Regions from separate parts of the Streptomyces sp. NPDC041200 genome, predicted to be linked through region 1. Evidence: riboswitches for the same ligand, from Rfam matches in the RefSeq annotation. Region 1 holds a riboswitch; the other holds the start of a gene.
What was found. A riboswitch is a leader RNA that binds a small molecule or an ion and turns the genes downstream of it on or off. The one in region 1 is predicted to bind glycine.
Positions count from the first base shown of each region.

Region 2: it holds a riboswitch for glycine, as region 1 does, so the genes downstream of both, gcvT (glycine cleavage system aminomethyltransferase GcvT) here and gcvP (aminomethyl-transferring glycine dehydrogenase) in region 1, are expected to answer to the same signal.

Region 1 covers NZ_JBVIZF010000059.1:11,473-14,870, reverse strand. Annotated here, with positions in the region: gene ACZ6CL_RS40645 (DNA polymerase IV) at 1-804, shown strand, start outside; gene ACZ6CL_RS40640 (PRC-barrel domain-containing protein) at 780-1,109, opposite strand; glycine riboswitch at 1,241-1,338, shown strand; glycine riboswitch at 1,339-1,466, shown strand; gene gcvP (aminomethyl-transferring glycine dehydrogenase) at 1,528-3,398, shown strand, end outside.
Region 2 covers NZ_JBVIZF010000001.1:805,099-808,496, reverse strand. Annotated here, with positions in the region: gene ACZ6CL_RS03810 (enhanced serine sensitivity protein SseB) at 1-157, opposite strand, end outside; gene ACZ6CL_RS03805 (AAA family ATPase) at 272-955, opposite strand; glycine riboswitch at 1,119-1,230, shown strand; gene gcvT (glycine cleavage system aminomethyltransferase GcvT) at 1,425-2,552, shown strand; gene gcvH (glycine cleavage system protein GcvH) at 2,644-3,024, shown strand; gene glyA (serine hydroxymethyltransferase) at 3,049-3,398, shown strand, end outside.

The DNA of each region.
Region 1 (3,398 bases):
CACGGCACATCGCTGTACCTGATGGCCAGCGGGCGGGACGAGCGGCCGGTGGTCGCCGAGCGGGACGCCAAGTCCATCTCCGTGGAGGACACGTTCGACGTCGACCTGACGGACCGCACCCGGGTGCAGCTGGAGGTGGCGCGGCTGGCCGACCGCTGTGTGCGGCGGCTGCGGGAGGCGGGCCGTTCGGGGCGTACGGTCGTGATCAAGGTCCGGCGGTACGACTTCTCGACGCTGACCCGTTCGGAGACCCTGCGCGGCCCCACCGACGACCCCGGCGTGGTCAAGGAGGCCGCGGCCCGGCTGATCGACGGGGTGGACACCACGGCGGGGGTGCGGCTGCTGGGGGTGGGCGTGTCGGGGCTCGCGGACTACACGCAGGAGGATCTGTTCGCCCAGGCCGCTCACGCAGCGCAGGCCGCTCAGGCCGCCCACGAGGCCCTGGAGGCCCCGGGGAGGCCTCCAGGCTCCGAGGCGCCGGAGCCGGAGAGCCCAGGCCTCTCAGACCCCGCTGAGGCCGCTGAGAGGCCTCGGGCCTGGCTGCCGGGCGCCGATGTGCGGCACGCCGAGTACGGGGCGGGCTGGGTCCAGGGGAGCGGGGTGGGGCGGGTGACCATACGGTTCGAGCTGCCCTGGTCTGACCCCGGCCGGGTGCGGACGTTCGCCGTGGACGACCCGGAGCTGGAGCCGGGCGAGCCGCTGCCGCTGGTGCGGCCACCCGAAGCCGCCGAGGCCGCCGGGGCCGCCGAAGCCGCCGGGGAGGGGAGCCAGGGGCGGGGTCAGCCGGTGACGTCCAGGCCGTAGTGGTGGTAGAGCTGCAGCTCCTGCTCCGGGGAGAGGTGGCGGCCGACGCCGAGGTCCGGGGCGTCCTTGATCAGCGCCCGGTCGTACGGCACCCGCAGCGAGTCGCCGACGACCTCGCTCGGTTCGAGCGGTACGAAGACGTCCCGGCTGAACAGGCCGGTGCGTACCGCCGCCCATTCGGGTTCGCCGGTCGCGTCGTCGAGGTAGACCTCGTCCACGGTGCCGATCTTGGCGCCCTCGCGGTCGAATGCCTTGCGGCCGATCAGGGTCCGCGGGTCGATGTCCGTCTGCACGCTCTCTCCCACAGGTGGCGACGATCAGGTGGCGGTGATCCAGTGATACCTACCAAAAGCCACATCCCCGTACGCGGCCACTCGAGCACCTGGCGACCAACCCCTCCCGCCCGTAGACGCGCTGGTACGCTGGCTGTGGCTGCAGACCCCGTGCGGGAGAGTCCTCCGACAATGGCGTCGGGGGCGCCGAAGGAGCAAATCCTCCCCGGAATCTCTCAGGCACACGTACCGCGCGGGTGAGGTCACTCTGGAAAGCAGGGTGGGCCACGGGGAGCACAGCTCCGGAACCCCTCCTCACCGACGGTGAAAGCCGGTCAGGCCACACGCGGACCGGTGAAGCTCTCAGGTTGAGATGACAGAGGGGGAGGCCGTCCGGGCACCCGCGCCGCGGTGCCCCTCGCCGGTCGTGTTGACCAGGAGGCCCCCGCTGATGACCACCCACCGCATCTCGCTCGCCGATCTGGAGCGCGGTACTCCATTCGAGCAGCGGCATATCGGCCCCGACGCCGGAGCGCAGGCCAAGATGCTCGCCCAGGTCGGCTTCGGCTCCCTCGACGAGCTGACCGCCGCCGCCGTACCCGAGGTCATAAAGAGCGCCGAGGCGCTGCGGCTGCCGCCCGCCCGCAGCGAGGCGGAGGTCCTCGCCGAGCTGCGTGCGCTCGCGGACCGCAACCAGGTGCTGCCGTCCATGATCGGCCTCGGCTACTACGGCACCTTCACCCCGCCGGTGATCCTGCGCAACGTCATGGAGAACCCCGCCTGGTACACGGCCTACACCCCGTACCAGCCGGAGATCTCCCAGGGCCGTCTGGAGGCGCTGCTCAACTTCCAGACCGTCGTCGCCGATCTGACCGGTCTGGACACCGCCGGTTCCTCGCTGCTGGACGAGGCCACGGCCGCCGCGGAGGCCATGGCGCTGTCGCGGCGTGTCGGCAAGGTCAAGGAGGGCGTCTTCCTGGTCGACGCCGACTGTCTGCCGCAGACCATCGCGGTCATCGAGACCCGCGCCGAGCCGACCGGCGTCGAGGTCGTGGTCGCCGATCTGACCGACGGCATCCCGGACGAGATCGCCGAGCGCGGTGTCTTCGGCGTGCTGCTCCAGTACCCGGGCGCCTCCGGCGCGGTCCGCGACCCGCGTCCGGTCATCGAGCGGGCCCATGAGCTGGGCGCGATCGTCACCGTCGCCGCCGACCTGCTCGCGCTCACCCTGCTCACCTCGCCCGGTGAGCTGGGCGCGGACATCGCGGTCGGCAGCACCCAGCGGTTCGGCGTGCCCATGGGCTTCGGCGGCCCGCACGCCGGGTTCATGGCCGTGCGCGCCGCCCACGCCCGCAGCCTGCCCGGCCGACTGGTCGGGGTGTCGGTGGATGCCGACGGCGACAAGGCGTACCGCCTCGCGCTGCAGACCCGCGAGCAGCACATCCGCCGCGAGAAGGCCACCAGCAACATCTGCACCGCGCAGGTCCTGCTCGCCGTGATGGCCGGAATGTACGCGGTCTACCACGGCCCGGACGGGCTCGCGGGCATCGCCCGCCGCACCCACCGCTACGCCACGGTCCTCGCCGAGGGGCTGCGGGCGGGCGGCGTCGAGGTGGCGCACGGCGCCTTCTTCGACACCCTCACCGCGCGCGTCCCCGGCAAGGCCGCCGAGGTCGTCGCCGCCGCCCGGGAGGCGGGGGTCAATCTCCGGCTGACCGACGCGGACCACGTGGGCATCGCCTGCGACGAGACCACCGGCCGCGCCCAGCTGGCCGCCGTGTGGTCCGCCTTCGGTGTCGACGGCGGGGACGGGAGCGACATCGACGAGCTGGACGCGGCGGCGGCCGACGCGCTCCCCGCGGAGCTGCTGCGCGCGGACACGTACCTGACCCACCCGGTCTTCCACCAGTACCGCTCCGAGACCGCGATGCTGCGCTACCTGCGGCGGCTGGCCGACCGGGACTACGCCCTGGACCGGGGCATGATTCCGCTCGGCTCCTGCACCATGAAGCTCAACGCGACCACCGAGATGGAGTCGGTCACCTGGCCGGAGTTCGGCGCGCTGCACCCCTTCGCGCCGGTCGATCAGGCCCACGGCTATCTGACGCTGATCCGCGAGCTGGAAGAGCGGCTGGCCGAGGTCACCGGCTATGACAAGGTCTCCCTCCAGCCGAACGCCGGATCGCAGGGCGAGCTGGCCGGGCTGCTGGCCGTGCGGGCGTACCACCGGGCCAACGGCGAGCCCCAGCGCACGGTGTGCCTGATCCCGTCCTCCGCGCACGGCACCAACGCGGCAAGCGCGGTGATGGCGGGCATGAAGGT
Region 2 (3,398 bases), on a different contig from region 1:
CGAGCGTCTCGACGATCCGCGCTCCGGCTCCCGGGACGCCGATCGAGGCGGCGAGCACCTCTTCCAGCTCATTGCCGGGGAACGCGGACCCGGGATAAGCGCCGTCGGGAAATCCTCCGTGAGCGGGGGTTATGCCCTGGTGCTCCGGAATACTCATCTTCGTCCCAACCGCCATCTCGTCCGACCTGCACCAGCACCATAACGGCTGCGCGGCGGAAGGCCATGGGCCGCCCGGGCATCTCCACAGCACTTCCTCACACGGCCACCCGCGTCACTCGAAGGAGATGGCTCGCAGCCTGCTCGCGGTTGCCCGGTCGAGCAGCACGGCGGAAGCGCAGCCCTCGGGCGGCTGTCCGCCCTCCACCCGCGCCACCAGCCGCCCCATCGCCCGCAGGTGCCGCCCGAAGGCGAAGCCGGAGACCCCCCGGCCGCGGGCGGCCTGGCCCTCCAGGGCGACCGCGGGGTCCACGTCCAGCAGCACCAGATGCAGGCCACGGCCGGTGCGCCGGGCGTCCCGGGCCAGCCAGCGGCGCACCCAGGGCTGTGAGCCGCAGTCGTGGACGACGACGCTCGCGCCCGAGCCGAGCGCCCGGCGCAGCCCCGCGTAGTGGGCGCAGCGGACCAGCGGCCGGTAGACGGCGTACGGGAGCCAGCCGGGCATGCGTCTTTCCCAGGCCTCCCGGGTGCGCTGCGAGTCCACCCGGGCCACGGCCGTGCCGCGCGGGTCGAGCCCGGGGACCACCCGGTTGATCAGGGTCGACTTGCCGCTGCCGGGCAGTCCGGAGGCGATGATCAGGTCGCGCGCCGGGTAGCGCAGCTCCGTCCCCACTCCGCCGCGCAGGTCGTGCACGGGGGCGCGGCGGTCCGGTCTGACCGTGCCGCCGTCTGATCGCGTCTGCTCCTGCCGCGCGGGCAGGGTTCCTCGGGTTGTCGCGTATGTTCCCTGCCCGTGCACCGTGATCGTCCTCCAAGGTCGGTCAAGCGGCTCCGTACCCCGAGAGTGTCAAGAAAAGGTAATGCCCATCAAGGAGGCCCCGGAGCGACCCCGCTCACAGATCGGGGGTTCCCTTCCGGAGCGGACGTGCGATGATGTCCGCGCCAACTGCATACCGGCCGCTTGAATCCGCGCGGGAGAGTTCTCGGGCACCGGCGAATCCGCCGGGTCGTCCGAGGCGCCGAAGGAGCAAGTCCTCCCTTGAATCTCTCAGGCCCCGATACCGCACGGATGAGGCAGATCTGAAAAGCGGGCCACGTCAGGTGGCCCCACCCAAGGTGCAAGCCGGACCAGCCCCGCCGCGCGGGAAGGTCACGGCGAACCTCTCAGGTTCCGATGACAGATGGGGAGGACGCGTGTGCCGTCCTTGTCGTCCCATCCGGCCCACCCGTCCCGTCATCGCCGTGATCATGCCCCTGGGAGCTGAACCATGACCGACGCCCCGCCCACGCCCCGCCACACCGCGCTGGACGCGGTCCACCGTGCGCTCGGCGCCACCATGACCGACTTCGCGGGCTGGGACATGCCCCTGCGGTACGGGAGCGAGCGCGACGAGCACACCGCGGTGCGCACCCGCGCCGGTCTCTTCGACCTCTCCCACATGGGTGAGATCGCTCTCACCGGGCCGCAGGCCGCGGACGCCCTCGATTACGCCCTGGTCGGCCAGCTCTCGGCGCTCGCCGTGGGCCGCGCCCGCTACACCATGATCTGCGACAGCGAGGGCGGCATCCTCGACGACCTGATCGTCTACCGGCTCGCCGAGCAGGAGTTCCTGGTCGTGGCCAACGCCTCCAACGCCCAGGTGGTGCTGGACGCGCTGACCGAGCGCGCCACCGGCTTCGACGCCGCCGTACGGGACGACCGCGACGCGTACGCGCTGATCGCCGTCCAGGGGCCGCAGTCCCCCGGCATCCTGGGCGGCCTGACCGACGCCGACCTGGACGGGCTGAAGTACTACGCGGGGCTGCCGGGCACCGTCGCGGGCGTGTCCGCCCTGATCGCCCGCACCGGCTACACCGGTGAGGACGGCTTCGAGCTGTTCGTCTCGCCGGACGACGCCGAGCGGGTCTGGCAGGCGCTGACCGAGGCGGGCGCCCCGGTGGGCCTGGTGGCGTGCGGGCTGTCCTGCCGGGACACGCTGCGCCTTGAGGCCGGGATGCCGCTGTACGGGAACGAGCTGACCACCGACACGACCCCGTTCGACGCGGGGCTCGGCCGGGTCGTGAAGTTCCAGAAGCCCGGTGACTTCGTCGGACGCGCGCCTCTGGAGGCCGCGGCGCGCGAGGCCGAGGCCCGGCCGCCGCGCACGCTGACCGGCCTGGTCGCCGACGGCCGCCGGGTACCGCGCGCCGGATACGCCGTGCTGGGCCCCGACGGCTCGGAGATCGGCCGGGTCACCTCGGGCGCCCCGTCCCCGACGCTGGGGAAGCCGATCGCCATGGCGTACGTCGACGCGGAGTACGCCGCGCCCGGCGCGAAGGGCGTGACGGTGGACATCCGCGGTACCCGGGAGCCGTACGAGGTCGTCGCGCTCCCCTTCTATCGCCGCGAGCGCTGAAACCTCCCGCGCGCCGCCTCTCTCCAGTGATCCGTCCCACCGCTTAAGACCCGTTTCCCAAGCACTCCCCCCTATCCAGGAGAATCGGACCATGAGCAACCCCCAGCAGCTGCGCTACAGCAAGGAGCACGAGTGGCTGTCGGCCGCCGACCAGGACGGCGTGTCGACGATCGGCATCACCGAACACGCGGCCAACGCGCTCGGCGATGTCGTGTACGTCCAGCTCCCGGATGTCGGCTCCACCGTCGCCGCCGGTGAAACCTGCGGTGAGCTGGAATCCACGAAGTCGGTCAGCGACCTGTACGCGCCGGTCTCCGGTGAGGTCACCGAGATCAACGAAGACGTGGTGAACGACCCGGCGCTGGTGAATTCCGCCCCCTTCGAGGGCGGCTGGCTGTTCAAGGTGAAGGTGACGGACGAGCCGGACGGCCTGCTCTCCGCCGAGGAATACGCCGCCTTCTCCGGAAACTGACCCTCTTCTTCGATCGGGACCCAGATGTCGCTTCTCAACAGCTCCCTGCACGAGCTCGACCCGGACGTCGCCGCTGCTGTCGACGCCGAACTCCACCGCCAGCAGTCCACCCTCGAAATGATCGCCTCGGAGAACTTCGCTCCGGCCGCCGTCATGGAGGCCCAGGGCTCGGTCCTGACCAACAAGTACGCCGAGGGCTACCCCGGCCGCCGCTACTACGGCGGCTGTGAGCACGTCGACGTGGTCGAGCAGATCGCCATCGACCGCGTCAAGGAGCTTTTCGGCGCCGAGGCCGCCAACGTCCAGCCGCACTCCGGTGCCCAGGCGAACGCGGCCGCGATGTTCGCGCTGCTCCAGCCCGGCGACACCATCCT